3 regions of the Streptococcus sp. NCTC 11567 genome follow, and region 2 is predicted to be linked to each of the others. Evidence: predicted binding sites of a transcription regulator. Region 2 holds the regulator's gene; each other region holds the start of a gene.
What was found. Region 2 encodes HrcA, which represses chaperone genes, less so after heat shock. Its sites were predicted from a motif close to TTAGCACTCNNNNNNNNNGAGTGCTAA; they were not measured.
Positions count from the first base shown of each region.

Region 1: the regulator HrcA is predicted to act here: its motif matches at 2,647-2,673, upstream of groES (co-chaperone GroES).
Region 3: the regulator HrcA is predicted to act here: its motif matches at 1,770-1,796, upstream of FQT67_RS03420 (ATP-dependent Clp protease ATP-binding subunit).

Region 1 is NZ_LR595857.1:2,005,022-2,015,954, reverse strand. Features, by position in the region: gene FQT67_RS10050 (CtsR family transcriptional regulator) at 1-86, shown strand, start outside; gene FQT67_RS10045 (ATP-dependent Clp protease ATP-binding subunit) at 86-2,530, shown strand; gene groES (co-chaperone GroES) at 2,708-2,998, shown strand; gene groL (chaperonin GroEL) at 3,034-4,659, shown strand; partial or broken gene FQT67_RS10030 (8-oxo-dGTP diphosphatase) at 4,876-5,343, opposite strand; gene FQT67_RS10025 (C69 family dipeptidase) at 5,676-7,172, opposite strand; gene FQT67_RS10020 (hypothetical protein) at 7,453-9,090, shown strand; gene FQT67_RS10015 (RluA family pseudouridine synthase) at 9,192-10,103, opposite strand; gene FQT67_RS10010 (hypothetical protein) at 10,087-10,278, opposite strand; gene FQT67_RS10005 (RidA family protein) at 10,623-10,933, shown strand, end outside.
Region 2 is NZ_LR595857.1:1,775,898-1,786,830, reverse strand. Features, by position in the region: gene gatB (Asp-tRNA(Asn)/Glu-tRNA(Gln) amidotransferase subunit GatB) at 1-298, shown strand, start outside; gene FQT67_RS08990 (DMT family transporter) at 522-1,463, shown strand; gene FQT67_RS08985 (GlsB/YeaQ/YmgE family stress response membrane protein) at 1,534-1,770, shown strand; gene FQT67_RS08980 (histidine phosphatase family protein) at 2,077-2,784, shown strand; gene FQT67_RS08975 (D-alanyl-D-alanine carboxypeptidase family protein) at 2,774-3,517, shown strand; gene FQT67_RS08970 (glucosaminidase domain-containing protein) at 3,514-4,083, shown strand; gene hrcA (heat-inducible transcriptional repressor HrcA) at 4,218-5,252, shown strand; gene grpE (nucleotide exchange factor GrpE) at 5,294-5,836, shown strand; gene dnaK (molecular chaperone DnaK) at 5,954-7,780, shown strand; gene FQT67_RS08950 (DJ-1/PfpI family protein) at 7,929-8,636, shown strand; gene dnaJ (molecular chaperone DnaJ) at 8,870-10,006, shown strand; gene FQT67_RS08940 (enoyl-CoA hydratase) at 10,227-10,933, shown strand, end outside.
Region 3 is NZ_LR595857.1:642,036-652,968, forward strand. Features, by position in the region: gene FQT67_RS03420 (ATP-dependent Clp protease ATP-binding subunit) at 1-1,655, opposite strand, end outside; gene FQT67_RS03425 (DUF1797 family protein) at 1,953-2,183, shown strand; gene FQT67_RS03430 (amino acid ABC transporter permease) at 2,311-2,997, shown strand; gene FQT67_RS03435 (amino acid ABC transporter ATP-binding protein) at 2,997-3,731, shown strand; gene FQT67_RS03440 (ferrous iron transport protein A) at 3,930-4,409, shown strand; gene feoB (ferrous iron transport protein B) at 4,406-6,565, shown strand; gene FQT67_RS03450 (hypothetical protein) at 6,565-6,714, shown strand; gene FQT67_RS03455 (deoxyribodipyrimidine photo-lyase) at 6,907-8,331, shown strand; gene FQT67_RS03460 (phospho-sugar mutase) at 8,484-10,178, shown strand; gene FQT67_RS03465 (bifunctional methylenetetrahydrofolate dehydrogenase/methenyltetrahydrofolate cyclohydrolase) at 10,351-10,933, shown strand, end outside.

The sequences.
Region 1 (10,933 bases), 230 kb from region 2:
AGGTTCTAGGTGTGGAAGGGCCGGCAATCCGTGCTCGAATGCTCTACCGTTTATTACAGCGTATAGATAGAAAGGGAAGCAATTAATGATCATGTATTCATTGAAGATGCAAGAAATTTTCAGGCAGGCGCAGTTTCAAGCAGCCCGCTTTGATAGCCAATATCTAGAAACTTGGCATATATTGCTAGCTATGGCGAGGGTTGATCACTCCCTAGCGGGTTTGGTGCTAAGCGAATTTGATGCTAAGGTTGCAGTGGAAGAATATGAGGCTGCAGCTATTTTAGCGATGGGCAAAAGTCCTAAATACCAAGTGTCTCACATTGACTTTAGGCCTCAGTCAAAAACCTTAACGAACCTTTTGCAATTTGCCCAAGCTATCAGTCAAGTCACCAAAGACCAAGAGGTAGGTTCAGAGCATGTTCTCTTTGCCATTTTGCTTAATCCAGATATTATGGCGACTCGCTTATTAGAGATGGCGGGTTATACTATCAAGGATAAAGGAAACGGGGAGCCTCGCTTAGCTGATTTACGAAAAGCTATCGAGATTCATGCAGGCTATAGCAAGGAAATAATTAAGGCTATCCACGAGTTGCGTAAGCCAAAGAAAACCAAAAATCAAGGTTCTTTTTCAGACATGATGAAGCCACCAAGCACGGCTGGGGACTTGGCGGACTTTACACGTGATTTGACCGAGATGGCAAGCCAAGGTCTCTTAGAGCCAGTTATTGGCCGTGATGCTGAAGTGTCACGGATGATTCAAGTACTGAGTCGTAAAACAAAGAATAACCCTGTTCTTGTGGGTGATGCAGGTGTGGGTAAAACGGCCCTTGCCTACGGCCTAGCCCAACGTATTGCTAATGGTGTTATTCCTTATGAGCTGCAAGACATGCGTGTTCTAGAATTAGACATGATGAGTGTTGTTGCGGGGACCCGTTTTCGTGGGGATTTTGAAGAGCGCATGAATCAAATCATTGACGATATTGAGTCAGATGGCAAAATTATTCTCTTCGTAGATGAATTGCACACCATTATGGGATCAGGAAGTGGTATTGATAGCACGCTTGATGCTGCCAATATTTTAAAACCAGCCTTATCTCGTGGAACCCTCCATATGGTGGGTGCAACAACGCAGGAAGAATACCAAAAACACATTGAAAAAGATGCCGCTCTTTCGCGCCGCTTTGCTAAGATTTTAATTGAAGAACCTAATGTAGAAGATGCTTATCAGATTCTGCTAGGACTAAAAGGCTCTTACGAGACTTACCATAATGTGACCATTGCTAATCAGGCTGTTAGAACCGCTGTGAAAATGGCACATCGCTATCTGACCAGCAAAAACCTTCCGGATTCTGCCATTGATTTGTTGGATGAAGCCAGTGCTACAGTGCAAGGTATGGTTAAAAAATCTACGCCAGAAATCATCACGCCATTAGATCAAGCTTTGATTGATGGCGATATGAAGAAGGCCTCTCGTTTGTTGGCAAAAGACGTTAAAGGGCAACATCGCAAGCCAACAGCTGTGACAGAAGAGGACATCCTGACGACCTTGAGCAAGCTATCAGGTATTCCACTGGAAAAACTCAGCCAAGCTGATAGCAAAAAATACCTTAATTTGGAAAAAGAACTGCATAAGCGCGTGATTGGGCAAGAAGATGCTGTCTCAGCTATTTCTAGAGCCATTCGCCGTAATCAGTCAGGCATTCGTACAGGTAAACGTCCAATCGGTTCTTTCATGTTCCTTGGTCCAACAGGGGTTGGTAAGACCGAGTTGGCAAAAGCCTTGGCAGAAGTTCTCTTTGATGACGCGTCCGCCCTTATCCGCTTTGATATGTCAGAGTATATGGAGAAATTTGCGGCTTCTCGCCTTAATGGCGCACCTCCAGGCTATGTTGGTTACGATGAAGGTGGTGAATTAACAGAGAAGGTCAGAAACAAGCCTTATTCTGTGCTCCTCTTTGACGAGGTGGAAAAAGCTCACCCTGATATTTTCAACGTCCTCTTACAAGTGCTTGATGATGGCATGTTGACAGATAGCCGTGGGCGTAAAGTGGACTTCTCAAATACCATTATTATCATGACAAGTAATCTAGGGGCAACAGCTCTGCGTGATGATAAAACAGTTGGCTTTGGGGCAAAAGGCATTAGCCATGACCACCAAGCCATGGAAAAACGGATTTTGGAAGAGTTGAAAAAAGCTTACCGACCAGAATTTATCAACCGAATTGATGAAAAGGTTGTCTTCCACAGCCTCACTCAGGACAATATGAGAGAAGTAGTCAAGATTATAGTGCAGCCGTTGATGGCTACTTTGGCAGAAAAAGGCATTACCCTCAAATTCCAGCCAATGGCCCTCAAGTATTTATCAGAAGAAGGGTATGATGTGGAAATGGGTGCTCGTCCATTACGCCGCACTTTGCAAACTCAGGTGGAAGATAAATTGTCTGAATTGATTCTTGCTGGTGAATTGGCAAGTGGTCATACCCTGAAAATTGGCCTTTCTCATGGAAAACTCAGCTTTAACCTTGAGTGATTCCTTATCCCTAACGGAATCGCTAAGAGCCAATGAACAATAAAGAGTCTGTTCTTATGAAAACGGACTCTTTTTTCTTGACTATTTTTGACCAAGTGGTAAAATAGAGGAGAAAGTTAGCACTCGTACAACAAGAGTGCTAAATGACTAAAGATTCTTTTATTGGAGGAAATATACATGTTAAAACCATTAGGTGACCGTGTGGTCGTAAGATTTGACGAAGACAAAGAACAGACCGTCGGTGGTTTTGTTCTGGCAGGCACTCATAAAGAGTCAACACGCAAAGCGACAGTTCTTGCTGTCAGCGAAAATGGCATTCGTACCATTACTGGTGATGCTGTTCTTCCGTCAGTAGCCGTTGGGCAGGAAGTGTTGGTTGAAAACGGACATGACTTGGAAGTAACTGTTGATGGTGAAAAAGTGTCTATCATTCGTGAATCTGACATCATCGCTATTGTCGCAGAATAAGACGAGAAATCTCTGTATAGAAAGAAGGATTGAATATGTCAAAAGATATTAAATTTTCAGCAGATGCGCGTGCTGCTATGGTGCGTGGGGTTGATATGTTAGCGGACACGGTAAAAGTAACGCTTGGTCCTAAAGGTCGTAACGTGGTTCTTGAAAAAGCTTTTGGATCTCCTTTGATTACCAATGACGGGGTTACCATTGCTAAAGAGATTGAATTAGAAGACCATTTTGAGAATATGGGAGCTAAATTGGTTTCTGAAGTTGCTTCTAAAACCAATGATATCGCAGGTGACGGAACCACAACTGCAACAGTATTGACACAGGCTATCGTCCGTGAAGGGCTTAAAAATGTAACTGCTGGTGCCAACCCAATTGGTATTCGTCGTGGGATTGAAACAGCAACAGCAACAGCCGTTGAAGCCTTGAAAGCTATTGCTCAGCCTGTTTCTGGTAAAGAAGCGATTGCTCAAGTTGCTGCTGTGTCATCTCGTTCTGAAAAAGTTGGAGAATACATCTCAGAAGCCATGGAACGTGTGGGCAATGACGGTGTCATTACCATCGAAGAATCACGTGGTATGGAGACAGAGCTTGAAGTGGTAGAAGGCATGCAGTTTGATCGTGGTTACCTGTCTCAATACATGGTCACAGACAATGAAAAAATGGTTGCAGACCTTGAGAACCCATTTATCTTGATTACTGACAAAAAAGTGTCAAACATCCAAGATATTCTCCCATTGCTTGAGGAAGTTCTTAAAACCAACCGTCCATTGTTGATTATCGCCGATGACGTTGATGGCGAAGCTCTTCCAACCCTTGTTTTGAATAAAATTCGTGGTACTTTCAATGTGGTTGCTGTCAAAGCTCCAGGATTTGGTGATCGCCGTAAAGCTATGCTTGAGGACATCGCTATCTTGACAGGTGGTACAGTCATTACAGAAGACTTGGGTCTTGAATTGAAAGACGCTACGATGCCAGCTCTTGGTCAAGCTGCTAAAGTGACTGTGGATAAAGACAGCACAGTTATTGTGGAAGGTGCAGGAAGTTCTGAAGCCATTGCCAACCGTGTTGGCTTGATTAAGTCACAACTAGAAACCACAACGTCTGACTTTGACCGTGAAAAATTACAAGAACGCTTGGCGAAATTAGCTGGTGGTGTGGCTGTCATCAAGGTAGGTGCTGCAACAGAAACAGCCCTTAAAGAAATGAAACTTCGTATCGAAGATGCCTTGAATGCCACACGTGCAGCCGTTGAAGAAGGTATCGTTGCTGGTGGTGGAACAGCACTTATTACGGTGATCGAAAAAGTAGCTGCTCTTGAGCTTGATGGCGATGACGCTACTGGCCGCAATATCGTTCTTCGTGCGTTGGAAGAACCTGTTCGTCAAATTGCATTCAACGCTGGTTACGAAGGTTCCGTTGTCATCGACAAATTGAAAAATAGCCCTGTTGGAACAGGCTTTAATGCGGCAACAGGTGAATGGGTAGATATGATTGCGGCAGGTATTATCGATCCTGTTAAAGTAACCCGTTCAGCCCTTCAAAATGCTGCTTCTGTGGCTAGTCTCATCTTAACAACTGAAGCAGTTGTTGCCAACAAACCAGAACCAGCTGCGCCAGCAATGCCAGCAGGAATGGATCCAGGCATGATGGGTGGCTTCTAAATAAAAACAACTAATAATGAATAAATCTAGGCTGCTTGATGTGACCTAGATTTACTCACTGCATAAAAAAAAGTAGCTCTGACACTGGTCAAGGCTACTTTTTTAAATACTCTCCTAAAGCAATGGAATAAGAAATTGTTTTAGGAGAATATGAGATTTCTGAAAAAGAAAAAGTTTAGGATAAGGATAGTATAGAGTGCCTACCTTAAATAAACCTTAATCATACAAATGAGTAATCGTTTTAACCACTTTTTTCTGGCTTTCAGACCAGTAGTTAATCCGCTCAAACGATCCTTGACGCCAATAAAGCGGTAGGCGTTGCCGAATATCCTATTGCATATCAAGGGTGTCCAACTCACTGATGGCATGCCATTTTGGCAGTCCTTCGCGAGACTCAGTCAGTAATTCCCCCTCAAAAGTCTCGCAGAGAAAATCGTAATAGACATAGCGTTCTGGCTTATCAGGGTTGATAAAACCAGAAATTCCCTTTAATTGCAGATTAAGAGCAGTTAGACCCGTTTCCTCTTTTAATTCCCTAAGCGCCGCTTCAAAGAATGATTCGGATTCCTTGACCTTTCCACCTGGCTGAATCCAACCTGGAAAGTTATCGTGCTGTCGGTTGAGCAAAAGAACGTGTTCTCCTTGTTTGACACAAATATTAACCCAGTTTTTGATGACTTCCATAGTTTATACCTCTTGTCATTAGTATAGCATAAGGGATTTGTTTTTTTGAAAGCGAATTAAGGTTTTTTTAAGCCTCTTCCCTTATACTAAGGACAATCCTTAATCGAATAAGTGTTTGGACGACAGGGAGAGGAGTTATTAACACCTTTCTCTTAGACCGAAACTCATCTTATTCATCCCCTCCTACTTGATAAGGTCTCGCATGAGCGAGGCCTTATTGTTGTATATGACCCAAAAAGAATCTCCCAATCAAAAAACCTCCAAAAATCAAGGTTTCTCTTGCTTTTGGAGGTTTTTGTAGGCTTAACGATAGAAATATAACCCTATGCTTCTTATTTCTGACTTGCTTTTTGATTTTTAGGGCTTTCTTTCACTAGTTTGGCTTCAATAGCTTTTAAGCGCTTGAAGGTTTTTTCTGCTCGAGCCATGGAGACCGCGTCAGCTTTTTCTTGGGCAGCTGTAGGATCTGTTTGCACGAGTTGGCTAAGTTCTTTGTTGGTTTGGTCTTGTTCAGTTATCCACGTTTTTTCGAGCTCTTTTATCTCGTCAATAACCTTAGTTCCAAATTGTTTTGGATGGGCAGCCACAAGGTCATTAATATGTGACACCGTCCAGTACCATGACTTATCATTATACTTGGTACTCTTTTCTTGATAGGCTTCATAGGTCTTACTAATATTGCCGAGGTGTGGCAAGTAAGGGGCGTTACGAGGACTGCCAATAGATAGCCACATCACACCACCACCCAATTCAGCAGGAATGTCCTTTTTCAATTGGAAAATGTGGGCTTCCATAACATTTGGATTGGAAATAGGATACGCATAGCCCTTAACAGCATCTTTGGATTTTGGTTTGCCTTTACCATCTAATGCCATTTGGTCAAGTGGTTTAAGGTCCAGTCCCTCAAAACGGTTACGTTGGAGCTTCATTGCATCTTCTAGACTGAAGGTTTTATCTGTGCTTTGAAGTAATTCGTAGTTTTTGTCTTTGTAGGTGACTTTTGAGTCAGGGTCAAGGGATTTGATGCCTGAGAAAGAGCGGGATCGGTTGGCATCGTTTAGCGGCGGATTGTAAGATTGAGCAATGTGAAATTTACCGTCCACTTCCGTGTAAGATTTGGCTTTTTTAGCTACCTTTTCCACATCAGCTGAGGCAATGGTATTGGTCTTATCATTAAAATCAACGTGGCCGAGATAGAAGGTATTTGGGAAAACAGCAAATTTGTCATCTGGGAATTTAATGGCGACGTATTGGTGGCCAGAAAGTATCTCCATGTACCAAATGCCGTCTTTGTCAGCGAGGGTAACTATGTTTCCTTCGGCAGACCCTTTTTCGGTAACTATCTTAGCAATGCGTTCAATGCCTTCACGGGCTGTTTTGACACTTGGCAAAATAACACTGGTCATTGATGATTCGGCTAAGCCGTCTTTAACGTAAGGATCAATTTTTTGAATGGCATCATTGGCTGAAGCTGATACCGTTGCGGACATGGATACCCCAAATTCATTAAAACCAGCTTCATCATAGACCCCGTCTTTTGGCGTCACATCAGGAACAGCGGTATAACGGTAAGAATGCTCAGGTAAAGGATACTCAAAGCCGTTGGCTTGATCTTTCCATAATTCTCCAGCCTTGTTGTCCTTGGCAGGACGGACCACGAAATTCTTGTTATGGTTTGGTTCTAGGTCCTCTGTTCGGCCATAAATAATGGACCCATCTGTTGTTAAGTCCTTACCAATAATAAAACCAGTACAAGCGTAACTAACATTTTGGAACGATAATGCTGCTAGTACAGATAGAAGCCCAAGAGCTATTTTTTTGTTTGTCATGCGAAACCTCCTAAAAACTTGATAACGCTTTCACCAGCTATTATAAGACTGCCCTTTTTAAAATTCAAGTTTTTTCGCAAGCATTTTGAAATTGTTAGTTATCTAAATATTGCGAGAATTATAGAAATAAGAGGGATGCCTTATTTTCTCTATCCCAGCAATGCCTTTCGACTTTGGGAAATCGTTACATTCAGGTCTTCTTCCGTCAAGGACTCTATAAAAAGCACTAGTTATTTTATGATATAATAGAGAAAACTCACAGAAAGTTGGCCTTATTGATATGACCAAGTTATTTCGTAATAAACAACGCTTTAAAACCTTAGCTATCATTGTAGGAAGTTTCTTCTTGTTGCTGCTTTTTGGGGCTTTTCATTATTCTAAAGGTAACCGTATTAATACCTATTTAAAAGCTCGCTCGGCAACCTCTGGGCCTGTGTTTGAAAACATCAAAGAGTATTTGGTGTGGGAAGATACCAAGGAACAAATTACCAACGACGAAGCTAGATTTACTCATTTTAGACGCTATAACCAAAAAGAGTTAGCTCAAAAAGCTAAAGAACTGAAAGAAGCTGGACCAGAAAGTCCTATTCAGGTTGTGTCTGTGGGACGTCGTTTTCTGATTTTCCCAGATTATCGGATAGCCCTAAAACCCATGGATTTGACCATACAGACCAATGTGCCTCAAGTGGATGTCCTCTTAAACCAGAAGAAAGTGGCTGTGTCGGATTCAGAAGCCTTCTCAGTCAAGCTAGACCGTCTCCCGATGGCTGACTACACAGCCAGTATCAACGGTCAGCATAATGGTCGTAAAATCAAGGTCAAAAAGACCTATGATGGGCAGAATCCTGTCCTGAATTTGAGTGTGACGTTCAAAACCTTTACGGTGACAAGCAATGTCAAAGAAGGGGAACTTTATTTTGATGATAACCGCGTAGGGACCTTAAAAGAAGGAGAATTTCAGATACAAGATTACCCGGTAACAGAAGGGGCTGAAGCCTATATCACAAAGACTTTCCCAGACGGAGACCTCACTTCTAGCAAACACCCTCTAGCAGGTATCGAAGACGGCGGGCATCTGGAGATACTTGTGGATAACCTCTTGGATGAAGAAAAAGCAGGGCAGATTTTGGTGTCAGCCTTTGATCAGCTGATTCAGTACCTCAGCACTGGTCAAGATGCTGCGACCTTAGGAAGTGTCTTTGAAGCAGGTGCCAGCAATGATTTTTATCGAGGATTGAAAGAATCTATTAAGGCAAAATTCCAGACAGATAGCCGCAGAGCAAGTAGCCTTAGCATTCCCTCTATCCTCCTTACCAAAATGACTCAGGTCGGCAAGGAATCCTATCTGCTTGATTTTACAGCTACCTATGAGTTCATGTATGACAAAGCAACCGACCCTGCCAAACAAACCTCAGGACGGATAAGTCAAGAGTTGACGGGTAAAATGACCTTGAAAAAAGTGGGAGAGGTTTACCTCGTTAGTCAGTCAGGGCCTAAAAACATCACCGTTGCCAATGAAAACAATCAAGTCAAGGCCCCGTCGGTCTTCCCTGAAAATATGTTAGGGACTTGGACAGGACAACGAGAGGATGCTTCTATCAGCGTGACCATCGCTGAGGACGGTATCATTACCACTAAGGTTGACTATAAAACAGGAAATCGGCCTAGCCAAACCAAAACCGCTAAAATTACCAAAGTTGAAGATAAAGGAAATGGCCTTTATCTTTACACCCCAGAAGTGGGTAGTGATGTCGGTGCTCTAGCGCCAGGCGGAGGCTTAGGTGGCGTTAACGTCAAATACGCTTACGGTTTTAAAGTATCTGGTAACACAGCCAATCCTATCGTTTGGCAAGCAGGAACTAATAGTGATTTTGATTATAGCAAACCACTACCGGGATTAAGTTTGACCAAACAGTAAATCACCTGATCACCTTAAAGATACTGAGCAAAAACAAATCTCACCAAAGGACTTGGCACAAGTAAGCTAAGTTGGTGGCATAACTAAAAAAGGCTAAGGGGTTATCCCTTGGCCTTTACTTGTTGTAGGACGGTCTCGAAAGTTGTGGATTTGGCCTGCACGCAAATCATCTCTTGGGTTAAGGGATGTCTTAGTCGGAGTTGATGGGCATGCAGCATAAGACGAGGGCATTCAGCTTTTCCTTTTGAATACAAGGGATCACCCAATAGAGCGTGACCGTGGTGAGACAAATGAACTCGAATTTGATGGGTCCGACCCGTCTGTAATCGACAATTGATTAGGCTGACGTTTTGCTTGAAAGATTTGAGAAGCTTGACGTCTGTCACAGCCTTTTGACCTTGTTTCACATCAACCACGCGTTTTCGTCGGTCGTGACGGTGGCGACCAATAGGCTCACGGTAGCTCACTTCTTTGCTAGAGAGAGTTCCGTGTACCAATGCCCAATAATCTCGGCTAATCTCTCGTTTTTCCAAAAGACGGTTGAGAATAGGGAGGATAAATGGGGTTTTGGCAAAGACAATGACACCACTCGTTTCCATGTCCAACCGATGAACCACATAACAGGTTCGTCCGGTGTAAGCAGACACATGATTGAGAAGGGCTAGTTCGGTGGGCTCATTGCCATGGGTCTTCATCCCTTCAGGCTTGTTGACGATGATAAGATGGTCATCTTCATAAAGACAGTCTACCTTATTGGCTTGCCCCATCATAATAGGTTTATCAGGGTAGTCCTCTTCATCAAAGAAAAGCTCAACCTGATCTCCGCTATTGACAGCACTTTGCCAAGTAATGGCACTGCCATTAACCAGAACATTCTTTTTGGTTCGCAGAAAATGCCTAATTTTTCGAGGAATCAAGAGTTTGTCCTCCAAAAGTTCCTTAACGGTCAATGTCTGATAAGGATTTTGAAACCTAACGGTAAAGCCCTGAGAAGGTTTAGTGACGGTCTTCATTGAGCCACTCGTGGTATTTTTCAACGAGGTTGACAGCCATTTGTGTGGCAAGCGCAGCAGAGAAGGCTTCCGTTCCTTCGCGTTCGTCGTTAGCCACTTCAAGGCGGGTTTCATCGTAGATGGCTTTTAAACTGTCCGCAGATAAGGTTTCTTTAAAGGCTTGGAATTTATTCATTCGTGGGTCCTATCTTTCTATTTTAATCTTTAGGTTTCCTATTTATAGGGAAATAATCTAGTGTTATTATAGCATGTTTTAGGGCAAAATTAGCTGATGAACCGCAAGGAAAGGAGAATTTTCCAGAGTGATTGACTTGTTGGCTAACCGCTAGAACTATTTCAAGCGAGGTAAAGCAGCTGCTAACAAGGTTTTTAATTTAAATAGGAAAGATTTCAGTAACGACTATTTTGAACTTGTCTTTTTAATGGTCAAAAATGCTTTTGCAACGGTTTTTAATATAAGATTTGAACAGAAATTGTTATAATATGATAAAAAGCTTAACGATAATTAGAGGAAGAATAATGAAAACAATTAGACGCTATGACGTTAACGAAGAGTGGGCTCATACAGGCCTTGTAGAAGCAGGAGACTTTTACTATTTGAATTATTGCGTGGGTAATATTGGCCAAGATATTGAAAGCCAGATTAATGGTGCCTTTGATGAAATGGAACGCCGTTTGGGGCTTGTTGGCTTGACCTTGGAAGCAGTGGTTCAAATGGACTGCCTCTTCAGAGATATTTGGAATGTGCCTGTGATGGAAAAGATTATTAAAGAACGATTTAACGGTCGCTACCCAGCCCGTAAATCCATCCAGACAGAATTTGCACACCA
Region 2 (10,933 bases):
TACAATCTCTTCTAAAATGGCTAAGAAGGTTTTTGTGCATTTGGCTAAAAACGGTGGCTCAGCACGTGCTTATGTGGAAAAAGCAGGGCTTGTTCAGATTTCTGATCCAGCTGTTCTGGTACCAATTATTCATCAAGTCTTTGCTGATAATGAAGCTGCAGTGGCTGATTTCAAATCAGGCAAACGTAATGCTGATAAGGCTTTCACAGGCTTCTTGATGAAGGCAACCAAAGGTCAAGCTAATCCACAAGTCGCTCAACAATTATTAGCTCAAGAATTGCAAAAACTGTTAGATTAAACTTTTTTGAACAAACTTTTAGTTTGTTAAAAGGCAGTCACCCTGGAAGGTGGGCTGCTTTTTGTCTATTTGTTTTAGGCGGATTAGGATTGAAGTAGCGGAGTTGGTGACCTGCTATTCTTTTCAGTTCTGGAAATAGGAAAACTTGTAGGCTTAGATGGACTATCAAAGCTTCTAAAACTATGCTAAAATGGTTGGTGATGAAGCAGAGAAAGGGGATAGCATGTCAAAAACGGTTAAAGGTAGTTTAATGGTTCTTTTGGCAGGGCTAGCTTGGGGAATTTCAGGTGCTTCTGGTCAATATTTAATGGCTCATGGCACGGATGTTCATTTGCTAACGTCGTTAAGGCTCATGATTTCAGGGGTCGTCTTGACTGCCCTAGTCCTGTGGCGTCACAAAGAAAAAGTCATTGCCCTTGTGACCACTAAAAAACATTTCAAGGAACTCTTGATTTATAGTCTTTTAGGATTGGGGCTCAATCAGTACGCCTATTTGATGGCGATCCGTTATTCCAATGCTGGCACAGCCACTGTGTTACAGTATTTATCTCCTATTTTAGTGTTGATTTTTGTGTCCGCCACAGCTAAACGGTTGCCGACTATCACAGAATCTCTAGCAATTCTCTTAGCTATACTTGGCACAGTTATTATGGCTTGTCATGGAGAACTATCTCACTTAGCCATTAGCCCAATTGGTCTTTTCTGGGGAGTTTTTTCAGCCCTTACCTATGCTTATTGCGTGATTAAACCCGTTAATATGATTAAGACTTGGGGCAGCTTGATCGTTATTGGACTTGCGATGTTAATGGGAGGAGTGGTTTTTCCAATCGTAACGAGGGCTTGGCGCTATCCCCTTATGTTAACGGCTGATAATCTAGTAGCCCTTATTGGAATTATTGGGATTGGAACTATTTTTGCTTACACCTTTTTCTTAAAAGGAGCTTCACTCATCGGTCCCGTTAAGGCGACTTTGTTGGCGTCCATAGAGCCAGTAGCATCGGTTTTTTTCGCCATTGTGCTAATGAAAGAACTTTTTTACGTTATTGATCTTCTAGGAATGGCTTTGATTTTAGTTGCTGTTCTACTGATTTCCTTTAGAGATTTGTTGCTTTATCAAAGAGAAAGATGGTTACTAAAAGCAGTCAAGAGGCAAAAAAGATTCTGAAGAAGACTTGCTAATCGCTAATCTATTTCAAGTCAGTTAAAAATGATGATATGATAAAGGAGTATTGAACATGATTTGGTCTTTAATTGTTGGTGCTTTTATTGGTATGATAGCTGGTAAAATCACTGAAAAGAGTCAATCCATGGGTTGTTTCACTAATATTGCAGCTGGTCTTATTGGATCAGCTGTGGGACAACGCTTATTTGGGGATTGGGGGATTCAGTTAGCTGGTATGGCTGTCTTTCCATCAATCTTGGGAGCTGCCATAGTGATTGTTCTTGTTTCAGCTATATTTGGAAAACGATAATAAAAAAAGGCTGCATGGCATAGCGCCAAACAGCCTTTTTTTGCAACATAAAATGTCTTATCTTTTTATCGGTTGCTTTTCTATTATAGGCTTCTTATATGTAGATTTCATATCAGTTAGTTAACAAAAAATTGTTCATGTTACCGTTTTGACACCTTTTTGCAAAATGTAACTGTCACAAGAGGAACAGGGACGACTACGATTCGAAAAGTCAAAAATCTTCATAAGAGATTTTTAAATATCTCTGTTTTTGCAAGTGTTTTTGTTACATGCTATAATAATAAGAAGAGATTTTTGGAGGTTAACATGACGAAAACAAGACTCTATATTGCCAGACATGGGAAAACCATGTTTAATACCATTGGGCGTGCTCAAGGGTGGAGTGACACACCTCTTACCAAAAAAGGAGAAGAAGGTATCCGCGAATTAGGTTTAGGCTTAAAGGATTCAGGCATACCTTTTAAAGCTGCTTTTTCTAGCGATTCAGGCCGGACCATGCAAACCATGGAGATTATTTTGAGAGAATCTGAAAATGAATTCCTCCCGTACACCCGCGATAAACGCATTCGTGAGTGGTGCTTTGGTAGCTTAGATGGCGCTTACGATTCAGAATTATTTCTAGGTGTCCTTCCAAGAACAAAAGCCTTTGAAAACCGTGATAACCTACGTGATGTTCCCTATTCTGAATTAGCAGAAAGTATCGTAGAAGTTGATACAGCTAATTGGGCAGAACCGTGGGAAGTTCTTCGCAAGCGTATCTGGGACGGTTTTGAGGCGATTGCCTTATCCATTCAAAATGCTGGCGGCGGGAATGCTCTTGTGGTTAGCCATGGGATGACTATTGGAACATTTATGTGGCTAATCGATCCTGACCGTGAGAAACAATATATTGATAACGGCAGTGTCACTGTTGTCGAATTTGAAGATGGGCAATTTACCATCAAAACCATTGGAGATATGAGTTATCGCTACCGTGGCCGTGAAATAATAGAAGCAAAGTCAGATGAAGCATAATCATTTTAAATTATTATTACAAACACTGGTTGTCCTGCTCTTTGTCGGAGGTATTTACCTCTTTATTAAGCCAGAGAAGCAGGCCACCAAGACGCCTTCAAGTCAACAGGCAAGCAGTCAAAAAGTGGTCAAAAATAGCAAAGAGTCCACAGGGCTTCCTAAAGTCTCTCCAAAAGATTGGGAATTGATTTTAGTGAATCGGGACCATATAACTGAGGAATTGAGCCCAGAATTGGTTGATGTGAATGGGGTGTCGGTGGACAAGCGTATTGAACAGGCTACTGCTGATTTTTTAGCGGCAGCTCAGGCTATTGACCCACAAGAGCACCTTATTTCAGGCTATCGCTCCGTAGCTTACCAAGCAGAGCTTTACCAATCATATATTGATCAAGAAATGGCTAACGATCCCAGTTTGACTCAGGAGGCTGCCGAAGCTTTGGTTCAAACGTATTCACAACCTGCGGGAGCTAGTGAGCATCAGACAGGGCTTGCTATTGATATGAGTACCGTGGATAGTTTAAATGCTAGTGATCCTCAAGTGGCTCAAGCTGTTCAAAAAATAGCACCTGAATATGGTTTTGTGCTCCGCTTTCCCGATGGTAAAACCAAAAGCACAGGAGTAGGGTATGAAGATTGGCACTACCGTTATGTCGGTAAAGCCTCCGCTCGCTACATGACCAAGCACCGCCTAACCCTCGAAGAATATATCAGTGCTCTAAAGGAGAAACAATGAGAAGTCGACTGAAATTTCCCTACTTTATCACCTTGCTCCTCTTCTTTTTAGTTTTGATCATTGGTCCACTCCTTTTTAATGGTAGAATGGCTAGCGCGACAAAGGAAGTCAACGTTGGTTACAGTCAAGACCAATTTATCAAAACCCTTGTGCCAGAAGTTAAACCTCTAGCAGAACATTATGGGATTAGGCCTTCCATTTTGATTGGCCAAATTCTTCTAGAAACTGACAATGGAAGAACTTTACTGGCTGCTAAGTATCATAATCTCTTTTCTAAGGAGGCTGACTTAGGTCAGTCCGGCATCAGGTTAAAAGATTCCCTAAAAAGTGGGCAAGTTTTCCGATATGCTGTGTATAAGGATAGGGAAAGTTCTATCAGAGATTATTTGAGTATGCTTAGTCAAGGGCAACAGATTGATAAACGACTATATCGAAGCTTGGCAACCGAAAAAGGTTATAAGGCTCCAGCACAGAGTCTACAAGATTATCGTTATAGCGAGGACATTACCTATGCCAAACGATTGATTAAAGTGATTGAAGAAAAAGACCTGACAAGTTATGATTGATAAAATTAGCACTCTAAAAAATGAGTGCTAATTTTTTGAGTTTTTTCCTTGACATGTGTTTTGGAAGGAGTATAATAGAAATATAAATTAGCAGTCAGATACATAGAGTGCTAATCGAAAGGAGTGATTGGTTTGTGATTACCGAGCGTCAAAATGACATCTTAAATCTCATCGTGGAATTATTTACACAGACTCATGAACCAGTCGGCTCAAAAGCTTTACAGTCGGCCATTGACTCAAGTAGTGCCACGATTAGAAATGATATGGCAAAGCTAGAGAGGCTAGGTCTTCTGGAAAAAGCACATACTTCTAGTGGACGGATGCCGAGTGCAGCAGGATTTAAGTATTTCGTGGAGCACTCGCTCAGTTTAGATAGTATTGATGAGCAAGATGTTTATCAGTTGGTCAAGGCCTTCGATTTTGAAGCCTTTAGACTAGAAGATCTTCTCGCTAAAGCCAGTCAGATTTTAGCAGATATCACAGGATATACAGCTGTTATTTTAGATGTTGAACCTGCTAGGCAGAAATTAACAGCCTTTGATATCGTTCAATTATCAAATCATGATGCCTTAGCGGTGCTAACTTTAGATGAATCAAAACCTATAACTGTTCAGTTTGCCATCCCTAAAAACTTTCTTAGCAAGGATCTTTTGGTTCTCAAGGAGATCGTGGATGAGCGCTTACTAGGTAGAGATGTGATGGATGTTCACTATAAATTACGAACAGAAATTCCGCAGATTGTTCAAAAGTATTTCACAGTGACTGACAATGTTTTAGATTTATTTGATTACATTTTTGAAGGGCTTTTTCAAGAGACCGTTTTTGTTTCTGGAAAAGTAGCAGCTCTGGACTATGCTGGCCTAGCTACTTATCAGTTCCTTGACCATGAGCAGAGACTTGCTTTGTCGATTAGGCAAAGCATGGCTGAAGATGACATGGCTATGGTGCGAGTAGCAGATAGCAAAGAGGCTGCTTTAGCGAATGTGACCTTGTTGACCTACAAATTTTTGATTCCTTATCGTGGATTTGGACTACTTAGTCTGATTGGGCCTATTGATATGGACTATCGCCGTAGTGTCAGCTTGATTAATGTTATTGGGCGTATTCTAGCTGTTAAATTACGAGATTACTACCGTTATTTGAACAGTAATCACTATGAAGTTAACTAAGGCTAGCTGATGCAATGAAAAAGTAAGAAAGAGGTGTTACCTTGTCAAAAAAAGCAAAAGAAGAGCAAGTCAAGGAAGAGTCACTTGACCAAACTGTTGAAGTAGAAGAAGTATCAACAGAAGAAGTGGTTGAGGAAACTCCTGAAAAAACAGACTTGGAATTGGCCAATGAGCGTGCCGAGGAGTTTGAAAACAAATACCTTCGTGCTCATGCAGAAATGCAAAACATCCAACGCCGTGCTAATGAAGAACGTCAAAACTTGCAACGTTACCGGTCGCAAGACTTAGCGAAAAAAATTCTCCCAAGTCTTGATAACTTAGAACGTGCGTTAGCAGTTGAGGGGTTAACAGACGACGTTAAAAAGGGACTTGAAATGGTTCAAGAAAGTCTCGTTCAAGCCCTTAAAGAAGAGGGTATCGAAGAAGTTGCTGTGGAAAGTTTTGATCACAATTTGCACATGGCAGTTCAAACCTTGCCAGCTGATGATGAACACCCAGCAGATAGCATTGCACAGGTATTCCAAAAAGGTTATAAACTACATGAGCGCTTGCTAAGACCAGCCATGGTTGTTGTTTATAATTAATTTTGGTGACTGCGCAGCGATTGCGAAGGCACTGAGCTCAAAAAGAAAACACAAAACTTCGACCGCCAAGTCGTTAAACTAGACTAGTATAAGAAAAATTAAAAAGAGGTATGACACATGTCTAAAATTATTGGTATTGACTTAGGTACAACTAACTCAGCAGTTGCAGTTCTTGAAGGAACTGAATCAAAAATTATTGCTAACCCAGAAGGAAACCGTACAACACCATCTGTTGTGTCTTTCAAAAATGGTGAAATCATTGTGGGTGATGCTGCAAAACGCCAAGCAGTCACAAACCCAGAAACAATCATCTCAATCAAATCTAAAATGGGTACTTCTGAAAAAGTTGCTGCAAATGGTAAAGAATACACACCACAAGAAATCTCAGCTATGATTCTTCAATACCTTAAAGGTTATGCTGAAGACTACCTTGGGGAAAAAGTAACCAAAGCGGTTATCACAGTTCCTGCCTACTTTAACGATGCGCAACGTCAAGCGACAAAAGATGCGGGTAAAATCGCTGGTCTTGAAGTAGAACGTATTGTCAACGAACCAACAGCGGCAGCCCTTGCTTATGGTCTTGATAAAACAGATAAAGAAGAAAAAATCTTGGTCTTTGACCTTGGTGGTGGTACCTTTGACGTTTCAATCCTTGAATTAGGTGATGGTGTCTTTGACGTATTGGCAACAGCAGGTGATAACAAACTTGGTGGTGATGATTTTGACCAAAAAATCATTGATTTCTTAGTCGAAGAATTCAAGAAAGAAAATGGTATTGACCTTTCTCAAGACAAAATGGCGCTTCAACGTTTGAAAGATGCTGCTGAGAAAGCTAAAAAAGATTTGTCAGGTGTCACTCAAACTCAAATCTCATTGCCATTTATCACTGCAGGTGCTGCTGGTCCTCTTCACTTAGAAATGAGCTTGTCTCGTGCTAAATTTGACGACCTTACTCGCGACCTTGTAGAACGTACGAAAACTCCAGTTCGTCAAGCCCTTTCAGATGCAGGCTTGTCATTGTCAGAAATCGACGAAGTTATCCTTGTTGGTGGATCAACTCGTATCCCAGCAGTTGTCGAAGCGGTTAAAGCTGAAACTGGTAAAGAACCAAACAAATCTGTAAACCCTGATGAAGTAGTTGCTATGGGTGCTGCTATCCAAGGTGGTGTCATCACTGGTGATGTCAAAGACGTTGTTCTTCTTGACGTTACTCCATTGTCACTTGGTATCGAAACAATGGGTGGTGTCTTTACAAAACTTATTGATCGTAACACCACTATTCCAACGTCTAAATCACAAGTCTTCTCAACTGCAGCAGACAACCAACCAGCCGTTGATATCCACGTTCTTCAAGGGGAACGCCCAATGGCAGCAGACAACAAGACTCTTGGACGCTTCCAATTGACAGATATTCCTGCAGCTCCTCGTGGTATTCCACAAATTGAAGTAACATTCGATATCGATAAAAACGGTATTGTTTCTGTAAAAGCAAAAGACCTTGGTACTCAAAAAGAACAACACATTGTTATCAAGTCAAATGATGGTCTTTCAGAAGAAGAAATTGATCGCATGATGAAAGACGCTGAAGCAAATGCTGAAGCAGATGCGAAACGTAAAGAAGAAGTTGATCTTAAAAACGAAGTTGACCAAACTATCTTTGCTACTGAAAAAACAATCAAAGAAACTGAAGGCAAAGGCTTTGACACAGAACGTGATGCTGCTCAATCAGCTCTTGACGAGTTAAAAGCTGCCCAAGAATCTGGCAACCTTGACGACATGAAAGCTAAACTTGACGCTCTTAACGAAAAAGCACAAGCATTAGCTGTTAAAATGTACGAGCAAGCTGCAGCAGCTCAACAAGCAGCACAAGGTGCAGAAGGCGCTCAAACAAGTGATTCATCAAATGACGATGGTGTTGTAGACGGTGAGTTTACGGAGAAATAAAACAGTCCTGCGGACTGTTTTATCCCATGAGCCTAGAGACAAAGAGCGAGTGGTTAAGGTTTACAGACTAAAAAAGCGTGTGCTTGCACACAAGGAAGTTTATCTTTTTCACTCGGATTTTAGGTTGTGCTCAATTTAACTTACAAATATGGTACAAACTCAGAGGTTGACAACCAACCTCTGTTTTTGGCTAAGAAGAACTAAAGAGGAATTTCATGAAAAAGTTGCTTGTCTGATTTATCCATATTTTTCCCTTTATGAAGTGACGGTCTTAACTAGTACACTTGTTCTTTCTTTTGGTGTTGATATTGACTACATCGCAACATCCAAAGACCTCATTGTTTCAGAGGACGGGCTCTCTTGTCAGGCTACAAAAACTCTTGAGCAGATTTCCATTGATGATTATTCTTGCCTCATCCTACCAGGAATGATTGACTTTAAGCCGGCCTTACGTGATAAGGAGTTGCTCACATTTTTAGCTGGTCTAAATGAAGAATCTATTCTGATTGCTGCAATTTCATCGGCTCCCATTTTATTGGCGAAAGCAGGACTTCTAAAAGACAAAACTTTCACTGGAGGAATTTGGCAAAATTTCTTTGATTACTTTGACTTTATCCCAAAGGAAAATTTCAAGCCACTTTCAGTTTTGAAAGACCAAAATATCGTGACAGCAATTGGCTTTGCTCATCAGGAATTTGCAAGAACAGTCCTCACGTCGCTTAATTTAACAGAGGATGCGAATAAATTCTTCAGAGAAGAAGCGACCTACGCAGAAGAAGACTTAGTTTTTAATCTTTCAGAAGAGGAATTTGAGAATTTCAAGTCAGACTTTGACGCTCATCTCATTTCAAAATAACCTTTACAGAAAGGAAAATGTTCTTAACTGAACACGGGCTACTTTCTAAATTTCAAAGAAAGGAATACAAGTTCGATTATTCGAACACAGGCCAAAGCGTGTAAAATCCCTTTTGCGGATTTGCACACGCCTACGACTCTGCGAAAAAAGAGAAATACCTCCTAGATACGAGAGTATCTTCGTCGGCTTTCCTATTTTTCATTGAGTCGTTTTACGGCTTGGTATCTTACATTATGAACAATACAGAATATTATGATCGTCTGGGGGTTTCTAAGGATGCGTCCCAAGATGATATTAAAAAAGCTTATCGAAAAATGTCTAAGAAATATCACCCAGACATTAATAAGGAAGCTGGTGCTGAACAAAAGTATAAGGATGTCCAAGAAGCTTATGAAACGCTAAGTGACTCTCAAAAACGCGCAGCTTATGATCAATATGGTGCAGCAGGCGCCAACGGTGGCTTCGGTGGGGGAGCAGGCGGCTTTGGTGGCTTTGATGGAGGCGGCTTTGGCGGTTTTGAGGACATTTTCTCAAGTTTCTTTGGTGGCGGTGGCATGCGTAACCCTAATGCTCCTCGTCAAGGAGATGACCTACAATACCGTGTTAATCTTTCCTTTGAAGAGGCGGTTTTTGGTGTTGAAAAGGAAGTTAGCTATAATCGTGAAGCAACTTGTGGCACTTGTTCAGGTTCAGGTGCCAAACCTGGTACCAGTCCAGTAACTTGTCATAAGTGTCATGGTTCAGGAGTGATGACTGTTGATACTCAAACCCCACTTGGAATGATGCGTCGACAAGTGACCTGTGATGTCTGTCATGGTACTGGTCAAGAGATTAAAGAACCCTGCCCAACTTGTCATGGTACTGGTCACGAAAAGAAAGTTCACAAAGTTTCGGTTAAAATCCCAGCTGGTGTAGAAACTGGTCAACAGATTCGTCTTCAAGGTCAAGGGGAAGCAGGCTTTAATGGAGGTCCTTATGGCGACCTATTCGTTATTTTGAATGTCTTACCAAGTAAGAAATTTGAGCGAAATGGTTCGACGATTTATTACAGCCTAGACATTTCTTTTACCCAAGCAGCTTTAGGGGATACTGTGGACATTCCGACAGTACATGGTGATGTGGAAATGGCTATTCCAGCAGGAACGCAAACTGGTAAAACCTTCCGTCTTAAAGGAAAAGGGGCACCAAAACTCCGTGGTGGTGGCCAAGGAGATCAGCATGTGACTGTTAATATTGTCACTCCAACTAAACTTAACGATGCTCAAAAAGAGGCTTTAAAAGCCTTCGCTGAGGCAAGTGGTGAACAACCATTACATCCAAAGAAAAAAGGATTCTTTGATAAAGTCAAAGATGCTTTAGAAGATATTTAAACGACGTCAACGTATGCATTTAGAGAGTTATTTCTTTAAATGCGTACGTTTTTTTAATTTTATGGTGATAGCGAAAACGTTTTCGGTGACTTCTGTCAATTTTTTTCTTGCCAAAGAGAAAAAACTGGTGTATTATATTTAGGTAATTAATTTGATTATCAAATCATTTATTTATAAAATAATTTTGCTATCAAATAAATTATCAGAAAAGAGGACTGTGATGCCGTTTAACTATATCATTTTTGACGTTCAAGACGACCTTGCGACGCTAACCTTAAATCGTCCAGAGGTTTCAAATGGCTTTAATATTCCAACTTGCCAAGAAATCTTACAAGCTTTGACGAAAGTAAAGGAAAATCCATCCGTACGCTTTTTAATGATTAAAGCTGTTGGGAAAGTTTTCTCCGTTGGTGGGGACTTGGTTGAGATGCAAACTGCGGTTGAAAAGGATGACGTGCAATCATTGGTTAAGATTGCGGAGTTAGTCCAAGAAATTTCTTTTGCGATCAAACAACTTCCGAAACCGGTTATTCTTTGTGCAGACGGTGCAGTAGCTGGAGCAGCATTTAATATTGCTTTGGCAGCGGATTTTTGCATTGCCAGTACCCAAACAAAATTTATTCAAGCCTTTGTGAATGTTGGTTTGGCACCAGATGCGGGAGGTCTGTTTCTACTAACACGTGCTGTTGGTCTTAATCGTGCCACTTATCTTGTCATGACGGGCGAAGGGGTGACGGCAGAAAAAGGGCTTGACTATGGCTTTGTCTATCGTGCAGCCGAGTCCGATAAGTTAGACAAAGTCTGTCTTCAACTGTTAAAACGGTTAAGACGTGGGTCTTCCAATTCCTATGCTGGAATGAAGACTTTAGTGTGGCAGAGTTTCTTTACCGGCTGGGAAGAGTATGCTAAAAAAGAACTTGACATTCA
Region 3 (10,933 bases), 1.1 Mb from region 2:
GTTAACTGGCCAGCTTCTTCATAGCCCACATAACCAGGAGGAGCCCCGACTAATTTAGCAACGGCATGTTTTTCCATGTATTCGGACATATCAAAGCGAATCATATTGTCAGCAGAGCCAAAGAGTTCAATAGCTAGTTGCTTAGACAACTCTGTTTTACCAACACCTGTTGGCCCAACGAATAGGAAAGAACCAATAGGACGATTTGGAGTTCCCAATCCCACACGGTTCCGGCGAATGGCCTTGGCAATTTTGTCAACGGCATCATCTTGGCCAATCACGTGAGCTTTCAAATCATTAGCCAAATTAACGAGTTGAGATTGTTCTTTTTCTTTCAAGTCGCCAACTGGAATATTGGTTTTTTGTTCAATGATGGCTTCAATGGTTTTTTCAGTAATGATAGGAATATCCTGTTCGTCGACTTTTTGAGCTTGCATTTCCTTGAATTTCGCAATTTGATCACGGAAATAGGCTGCTCGTTCGTAATCTTCGTCACGAGTTGCTTGAGCTTTGAGGTTTTCTGCTTCAATCAGACGTTTGTCAATCTCTTTAGGGTCAACAAAATTAAGAGTTAAATTCATTTTTGAACCAGCTTCATCCAGAAGGTCAATGGCCTTATCAGGGAGGAATCGGTCTTGGATGTAGCGATTGGATAAGTGTGCAGCAGCCTCGATAGCTGCTGGGCTATATTTGACATGATGATAGTCTTCATATTTGGGTTGGATACCTTTTAAGATGGTAATGGTTTCTTCTACAGAAGGTTCGTCAACTTTCACCGGCTGCATCCGCCGCTCCAAGGCAGCATCTTTTTCAATAATACGGTATTCATTTAAGGTAGTAGCACCAACGAGTTGCAACTCACCACGGGCCAAGGCTGGTTTTAAAATATTGCCAGCATCCATATTGCCATCTCCAGCAGAACCAGCACCTACAATTTCATGAATTTCATCAATAAAGAGAATCACATCTTTGCGTTGACGAATTTCTTCCATTAATTTTTGCATGCGTTCTTCGAATTGACCACGGATACCTGTGCCTTGAACAAGACTAACCACATCTAGACGGATCACTTGCTTACCTTGCAATTTGTGAGGTACTGTGCCATCTACAATTTTTTGGGCTAGACCTTCTACAACAGCTGTTTTACCAACTCCTGGTTCCCCAATAAGCACAGGGTTATTTTTAGTCCGACGGTTAAGGATTTCGATGACACGTGTAATCTCGTCATCTCGACCGATGACAGGGTCAATATCACCATGTCTTGCAATATCGGTCACATTAATGCCAAATTCTTCTAGTAAGCCTTTTGCTTGCTGATTTGGTGTTTGTGGCTGAGTGGGACGTTGTCCATTGAAATGACCACCATGGCGTCCCCCACCATTTCCATTTTGCCCTGCCTGAGTAGGTGGGGTATTTGGAAGGTTGCCAAAGGCTCTAAAATTATTTAAGTCCCCAAAAAAGTCATCAAAGAAGGGGTTGGATGAGCGTTCTTGGGCTCTTTGACCTCCATTTAGGCCACCTAAAATAGGATTAGTAGGGTCAGTCTTCATGATTTGATAACAGTTTTGACAAAGGTCAACTTGTTTTTGTTTTCCATTAACATTCGTGTAGAGGTGAATGGTTGATTCGTTTAAATTACAATTTTGACAAAGCATAATATACCTCCAAGGGTTTATCTAAAAGTCAAAGTCATTTAGTCAAAAATGGTCAAACTTTATACTCATATTATAGCACCACTGTTTTGGAAATCAAGTAAAAAGCTTATGATGTTAGCACTGTCAGGGATAGAGTGATAACTGATCTTGTCAGCCCTGCTATTTTCAAAAGATTAAGAAGTAGGAGGCACAAAAGGCTAAAAATGAGAAAATCTGAAGAAAAATGCTACTTTTCTTGTTTGTTTGGCGCGAATTGTGTTAAAATAATAGGGATAAAAAACGAATAGGAGAAACGAAATGGAATCACATTTGGTGAGAATCATCAATCGTTTGGAATTGATGGTAACAGATGGCGGTAATCTCAAGCGAAATTTTGAACGTGATGGTGTTGTTGTAGCAGAAGTTGCCTTTTCAAATGACCCTGAAAACGGACCAGTTTTCACATTGCGCGATATCGAAGCGCGTGAGTCATATTCCTTTGATAGTATTGACTTGATTGCAATGGAAATCTACGATTTATTATATTAAGCTGAATATCATAAAGAGACTTGCCTGAGGCAGGTCTTTTTATTGCCAAAAAAGTATTGTATTAATATTCATTGAATGGTATAATTATCTTTATTGTTGTGACCTTAGGACTTATAAGGAGATATAGATGGATTTATCATTTTTGCCCAAATACTGGGCCTACTTTAACTATGGTGTTCTTGTCACCATTATGATTTCGGCTAGTGTCGTCTTTTTTGGAACCATTATTGGGGTTTTGGTAACACTAATCAAACGTACTCAAATAAAGCCTTTGACTTGGCTAGTCAATACTTATGTGTGGATTTTTCGTGGGACACCAATGGTCGTTCAAATTATGATTGCCTTTGCTTGGATGCATTTTAATCAAATGCCAACTATCGGTTTTGGCGTTTTGAATTTAGATTTTTCAAGATTACTTCCTGGTATTATTATCATTTCGTTGAATAGCGGTGCTTACATTTCAGAAATTGTTAGAGCTGGTATCGAAGCTGTTCCAAAAGGGCAACTTGAAGCAGCCTATTCACTAGGTATCCGCCCTAGAAATGCCATGCGCTATGTGATTTTGCCTCAAGCCTTTAAGAATATTCTTCCTGCTTTAGGCAATGAATTTATCACGATCATTAAAGATAGTGCTCTCTTGCAAACTATTGGTGTTATGGAACTTTGGAATGGAGCTCAGTCAGTAGCAACAGCTACCTATTCTCCAATTGCTCCTTTACTAGTTGCTGCTTTTTACTATTTAATGGTCACGACAGTGCTATCACAATTATTGGCAGTCTTAGAGCGTCGCATGGCACAAGGAGGTAATCATTAATGACAGAACCTATTATTGCAATAAAAGCGTTACACAAATATTATGGGCAAAACGAGGTGCTTAAAGGAATTGATTTAAACATTATGTCAGGAGAAGTCGTGGTGATTATTGGCCCTTCTGGTTCTGGAAAATCAACTTTACTTCGTACCATGAACCTTCTTGAGGTTCCTACGAAAGGTCAGATAACGTTTGAAGGCATTGACATTACAGATAAAAGAAATGACATTTTTACAATGCGTGAAAAAATGGGAATGGTATTTCAACAATTTAATCTTTTCCCTAATATGACCGTTTTAGACAATATTACCTTGTCACCTATTAAAACGAAAGGCATTTCTAAAGTAGAAGCTGACAAAACAGCTTTGGCACTGTTAGATAAAGTTGGATTGTCAGAAAAAGCCAATGCTTACCCATCTAGTCTATCTGGGGGACAGCAGCAGCGAATTGCGATTGCGCGTGGCCTAGCTATGGATCCAGACGTCTTACTATTTGACGAGCCTACTTCAGCCTTGGATCCCGAAATGGTGGGTGAGGTTTTGGCTGTTATGCAGGATTTGGCTAAATCTGGGATGACGATGGTCATTGTCACCCATGAAATGGGCTTTGCTAAAGAAGTCGCAGACCGTGTGATTTTTATGGATGGCGGCGTTATTGTGGAAGAAGGAAGTCCGGACCAACTTTTTGATCTGACTAAAGAAGAACGTACAAAAGATTTTTTAAGCAAAGTGCTCTAACAATCAAATTATCTCTTGTTAAACTTGAGTCTATGCAGACTCAAGTTTTTTTTGATGACAACTCCTAAGGGGGTGCTATTGCCATTTCTTTTTTAGAATCATTATTATATGAGATTGAAAAGACAAAAAACTTAAAGCACCTTGTAGTGAGAAGAGCAGAGTATGTTATAATGGACACTGTAATTAAAAGGAGAGCTTATGATGAAATTATCTCAGGTAAGAAGTGGCATCGCCTATCAGGTACTTAGCATAGCATTACCTCAAGACCATCAGAGGCATCTAGCTCATCTTGGCATCAAGAAAGGAAGCCAAGTCAAGGTCATGTCGCAGACGAAGCAAAATGCAATTTTGATGATTAAAACAAGTCGTCTGGCCTTTGACAAGAATCTTTTAGATGCTATTGAGGTCAGTGAGGTTGATGAAGGAGGGCAAACACTTCCTTTATCAGAATTAGAAATCATGGAAGTGGCTATTGTCGAAGCTATTTATGCGAGCAAGGAAACGAAGCGGCGCTTAATGGATATGGGACTAACGAGGGGAACTCGTTTTCAGTTACGTAAGCGAGCGCCTTTAGGTGACCCTCTAGAAATTAGTTTGAGGGGGTATGAGCTAAGTTTACGTCAGTCGGAAGCTCAATTAATTGCTGTACGGCAGCTAGAAGATGAGGACATGTCATGACAAAAATGGCCTTGATTGGTAATCCTAACAGTGGAAAAACGAGTCTTTTTAACCTCTTAACAGGAACTAATCAGCGGGTAGGAAATTGGCCTGGTGTTACGGTTGATCGTAAAAGTGGTTTGTTAAAGTCAGATAAGACAATTGAGATTCAAGATCTCCCTGGTGTTTACTCAATGTCACCCTATAGTCCAGAAGAACAGGTTGCAAGAGACTACCTGCTTAGCCAAGATGCTCAAGCTATTATTAACGTGGTAGACGGTACTCATTTGGAGCGGAACCTCTACTTGACCACACAACTGATGGAAATGGGCATGCCTTTAGTTATGGCGCTCAACATGTCTGATGTGTTAGAAGCTAGTCAAAAACAGATTAATCTGGATAAGCTAAGTTACCAACTGGGTTTTCCCATTGTAGCAACCAGTGCTTTAAAAAACACAGGGCTTAACCAGCTAATTAGCAGTTGCCAAAAGGAAATAGCATATCCTAAGGAAACACCTTATTTTCCGATTTATGATAATCGATTGGAAGCGGCACTAGCTCAAATCATGGAAGTGTTGCAGGGAGTTGATTTAGGAATGGCCTGGCGATATTATAGTCTTAAATTATTTGAACGAGACCCTTTAGTTCAGCAAGTCTTAGCTTTGGAGGATGCTCTTGCCAAAGAAATTGAAATGATTATTAAGATCACTGAAGATGTTTTTGGGGAGGATGCTGAATCTATTGTTATTAATGAGCGCTATGCATATATTGAACAAGTTTGTCACATGGCTCAGATTGAAACTAATGATTTGGAATGGCGACGTTCAGACCAAATTGATCGCATTGTCACCAATCGATTTTTAGCACTCCCCATTTTTGCTTTAGCCATGTTTTTGGTCTATTTTTTAGCTATTCAAACGGTGGGAACCATGGGAACGGATTGGGTCAATGATGTTTTATTTGGCGACTATGTTCCGAATGCAGCCAGCACAGCCTTAGACTATCTAAGGGTTGAAGCCTGGTTACAATCTCTCATTATTGATGGGATTCTTGCAGGGATTGGTGCTGTTATAGGATTTGTTCCTCAAATTTTTGTTCTTTTTATCTGCCTAGGCATTTTAGAAGATATTGGCTATATGAGTCGGATTGCTTTTGTTATGGACCGTATTTTTAGACGATTTGGGCTTTCTGGCAAATCTTTTATTCCTATGCTTATTGCGACAGGTTGTGGTGTTCCGGCTATTATGGCCAGCCGCACTATTGAAAATGAGCGAGACCGGAAAATTACAATCATGACAGCTACTTTTATGCCTTGTTCTGCCAAGCTAGCGATTATTGCGCTAATTTCTGGAGCTTTTTTCCCTAATAATCCTTTCATTGCTCCGAGTGCTTACTTTGTGGGAATTGCTTCTATTATTTTATCTGGAATTGCTCTTAAAAAGACCAAGTTATTAGGCGGACAGGCTAGTCCCTTTATTATGGAATTGCCAGCCTATCATTTACCTAATATGTTAACGGTGACGCATTATGCCTTTGGGAAGGCATGGAGTTTTGTCAAACGAGCCGGCACCATTATTTTTGCATTGACGATTTTAATCTGGTTTTTGTCAACTTATAATGGCCATTTGCAGGTTGTTGAAACAGACCACAGTCTGCTAGCTGACTTTGGTCGCCTCTTTGCTTGGCTTTTTAAACCGTTAGGATTTGGCAATTGGAAAGCAACCGTGGCAGCTCTTACTGGTTTATTGGCCAAAGAAACCGTAGTGGCTACCTTCGGTATCTTATATCATCAGGCAGACGCGACGGAAACCAGCAGGGCCCTCTGGGCTAGCCTTCAAATGGATTATACTGCCTTAGCTGCTTATTCATTTTTGCTGTTTAATTTGTTGTGTGCGCCTTGTTTTGCGGCCATCGGTGCTATCAAACGTGAAATGAATAGCGTCAGGTGGTCACTATTAGCCATCGGTTTTCAGACAGGGCTAGCTTATCTTCTCAGTTTTATCCTTTATCAGGTGGGGTTGGTCTTTATGGGGCAAGAAGTCACTTTCTGGACGATTTTGGCAGGAATCGGGATAGTTGCTCTCTTATATGCTATTTTGAGAAAACCAGCATTTGCGTCTGATCAAGTTATTACCATGAGCAACCTTGAGCGTATTAGTCAGGAGGAAAAAAACTAATGTCAACTCTTATTTTAGCAGCTGTGATCGGTATTCTTGTTGTCCTAGCCCTTACCCATTATTATAAACAAAAGGGCTCTTGTGGGGACTGTCAGTGTTCTTGTCCTATCAAGGAAGATATGGAAAAAACTCAACAAATAAAAAAATAACGCTTTAGAAAAGTCATGTTTTAGTGGCTCACCTCATCATCCTTGTTAAAAGCCTTTGGTTCATACGGACTGAAGGCTTTTCGATATGCAGCTATTAAGGTTTTTGAGAGGCGCTTGCTTTCGTTTTCTGTTACAATAAGAAAAAGTGACAGTGCACGTGAGACCTAACAAAGAACGAGAAAGGAATAAGATATGGTTTCCGTAATGTGGTTTCGTAGAGACTTAAGAGTAGAGGACCAAAAAGCTTTGGCTCGTGCTATTGCCAGTCAGTCTCCAACTTTATGTGTGTTTCAATTTAATCAAGAGCAACTCAATCAGCCTCCAAGTCGAAATCAGTCAGCTGTTGTAGCAAGTGTTTTGGCATTTAAAGAGGAGTTGAAAGAAAAAGGGATTGATCTCTATGTGATGCATGGTGATTTAATCACTTGTTTTGAGCAGTTAGCCCAACAGTTAGACCAGTGGACGGACGTGTATTTCAATTATGATGAGTCAGGGTTTGGTCGCAGGCGAGACCAACAAGCAGCGCAATGGTTTAGAGCAAAAAAGATTAATATTCATGCTTACCAGGATCATTATTTGCATGGTAGTCAAGAAATAAAGAATCAGTCAGGGCAGTATTATAAGGTCTTTACACCATACTATCGCGTCTGGCAATGCCTTCCTAAAGAAACGCCAGTTGTTGTTGATTTATCTCGGGGAAATTGGTTAAGTCTAAAAATACCTCAAGCAACTTTGGAGTTGATTGAAACGTTAAAAGATACGACTTTTAATGATGTGATGACTGTTAAAGAAGCCAAGGAAAAGCTAAATTATTTTGTGGACAACCAACTAGCTGACTATGATACAACGAGAGATTTTCCATCCCGGTGTGGGACAAGCTTCTTATCGCCTTATTTAAGATTAGGAATGGTTAGTATACGGACAGTCTATCAAGCTATTAGCCAAGCACCTGCTAGTTCAGGACAAGCAGTTTTCCTTAAAGAATTAGCTTGGCGTGATTTTTACCATATGGTTTATGTGGCCAACCCCAATCAGAAAAAGCTAGCCATACAAGAAGCTTTTCGTCATTTAGAATGGGACGAAAACCCAGCAGCTTTCAAGGCATGGAAAGAAGGACAAACAGGATATCCTATTATTGATGCAGCTATGAAACAATTACTAGCGACGGGGTGGATGCATAATCGCTTACGCATGGTAGTAGCCTCCTTTTTAACCAAGGATCTGCAGATTGATTGGCGTTTGGGGGAAGCTTATTTTCAAGAACAGTTGATTGATTATGATGCTGCAAGTAATATTGGTGGTTGGCAGTGGGCTGCCTCCGTCGGAACGGATGCGGTTCCTTATTTTAGGATTTTTAACCCGGTCACTCAAGGCAAACGATTTGATCCAGATGGTGAGTTCATAAGGTCTTACCTGCCTAGCTTGGTTAGCGTTCCTCAAAAGTACCTTTATGAGCCTTGGAAAATGCCAGAGGCTCTACAAGAAAGTATTGCTTGTATTATTGGGAAAGATTATCCTCATCCTCTAGTGGATCATGCAGAGCAACGCAAACGAGCGATTGCTAGGTATGAATGGGCGAAGGAAAAAGCGCAAATGCAAGAGGAGAGGCTTCATTAAAATGGCTGCACTTGCGTTTGTTAATGTGGATTAATTAAAAAAATAAGTTGACTTAATCGTTGTTATTTGTTACTATTCAGATAGTTTCTTTAAAGGATATTCCTGACGATGGAACAACTTTTATTATGTGATCTTAGAATAGGAAATGTCATATGACTTACAAAGAGGTTTATCAAGAGTGGTTAACAAATGATGCGCTCAGTGAAGACATCAAGAAAGATTTAGTAGCAATTCAAGATAATGAGACTGAGATTCAAGATCGGTTTTACAAGACACTTGAATTTGGGACAGCAGGGCTAAGAGGCAAGCTTGGTGCAGGAACCAATCGTATGAATACTTATATGGTTGGAAAAGCTGCCCAAGCTTTAGCCAATACTATCATTGATCATGGTGCTGAGGCAGTTGCAAGAGGGATTGCTGTTAGCTATGATGTGCGTTATCAGTCTCAAGAATTTGCAGAGTTAACGTGCTCTATTATGGCGGCGAATGGTATCAAGGCTTATATTTATAAGGGCATTAGACCAACACCCATGTGTTCCTATGCTATTCGTGCCTTGGGTTGTGTCTCAGGGGTCATGATTACCGCTAGTCATAATCCACAAGCCTATAACGGTTACAAGGCTTATTGGCAAGAAGGGTCTCAAATTCTAGATGATATTGCAGACCAGATTGCAGGCCATATGGCTGAGTTGACTGATTATCAATCCATTAAGCAAATGCCTTTCAAGGAAGCCTTAGCGAGCGGTCTTGTTAGCTATATTGATGATAGCGTTGAAGAAGCATACAAGCAAGAAGTCCTTGGTTTAGCCATTAACGATATGTCTATTGATAAGTCCGTTCGTGTGGTTTATACGCCCCTTAACGGCGTTGGGAATTTACCAGTGCGTGAAATCTTGAAACGTCGTGGTTTTGGCAATGTTTATGTGGTTCCTGAACAAGAACTACCCGATCCTGACTTTACAACAGTTGGTTACCCTAACCCAGAAGTCCCTAAAGCCTTTGCCTATTCCGAAAAATTAGGCAAGGAAGTTGATGCCGATATTCTGATTGCGACTGACCCAGACTGTGATCGTGTGGCTTTAGAAGTGAAAAATTCAGCAGGAGAGTATGTCTTTTTAAATGGCAATAAAATCGGTGCGCTCTTGTCTTATTACATTTTTTCACAGCGTTCAGCCTTAGACAATTTGCCAGAGCATCCTGTTTTGGTCAAGTCTATTGTGACAGGTGATTTGTCACGGGCTATTGCGAGCCATTATGGAGTTGAAACCGTTGAAACCTTGACTGGTTTTAAGAACATTTGTGGCAAGGCAAATGAATACGAAGTGACCAAGGCTAAAAGCTATCTCTTTGGTTACGAGGAGAGTATTGGTTTTTGCTACGGAACCTTTGTTCGGGACAAAGACGCTGTTAGTGCCTCGATGATGGTTGTGGAGATGGCTGCCTATTATAAGGAAAGAGGCCAAACCTTACTGGATGTTTTAGAAAACATCTACACTACTTTTGGCTATTATAACGAACGACAGATTGCCTTGGAATTAGAGGGGGTTGAAGGTCAAGAACGTATTGCTAGAATCATGAATGATTTTCGTCAACGTCCTCTAAAAGCAGTGGCAGACATGACTTTACAAACGACGATTGACTTCAAAGAAGGTTATCAAGAATTTCCCAAACAAAACTGCCTCAAGTATTATTTTGATGAAGAGTCTTGGTATGCTCTTAGGCCATCTGGAACAGAACCAAAAATCAAACTTTATCTCTACACCATTGGGCAAACACAAGCTGATAGTCTTGCTAAATTAGATGCTATTGAAGCAGCTTGTCGCAAGAAAATAGAACAGGTTCAGTGATAATCATGTCAACAAAAGAGGCTTTCAGAAAGCTTCTTTTTTGAATTAGGAGGCCATTTCGATAGGCTTTATGCTATGATAAATAGACATGGAACCGGCCAAGATGATAAATAAGAGAACGCACCACTAATTTTCTGCTATAATAGAGAGATGAAAATGAAAGGGGAATTGGATGACTGAAATAATGGATGGGAAAGCCCTAGCCCAAAAAATGCAAAGCGAATTAACTATTAAGGTGCAGCAATTAAAACAGGAGAAGGGTATTGTACCAGGTTTAGTAGTTATCTTGGTTGGGGATAATCCTGCCAGTCAAGTGTATGTTCGCAACAAAGAACGAGCTGCACTTGCTGCTGGCTTCAAAAGCGAAACCGTTAGGCTGTCAGAATCTATTTGCCAGGAAGAATTGATTGCTATCATTGAACGCTATAATGAAGATGATACGATTCATGGCATCTTGGTCCAATTGCCCTTGCCAAATCACATTAATGATAAGAAAATTATCCTTGCTATTGATCCTAAAAAAGATGTGGATGGTTTCCACCCCATGAATACAGGTCACCTTTGGTCAGGTCGTCCCTTGATGGTTCCTTGCACACCAGCAGGCATTGTGGAAATATTACGCGAATACGAGGTGGATCTTGAAGGTAAGCATGCGGTGATTATCGGAAGATCTAACATTGTAGGCAAACCAATGGCTCAACTCTTGTTAGATAAGAATGCAACGGTAACGTTGACGCATTCTAGGACACGACATT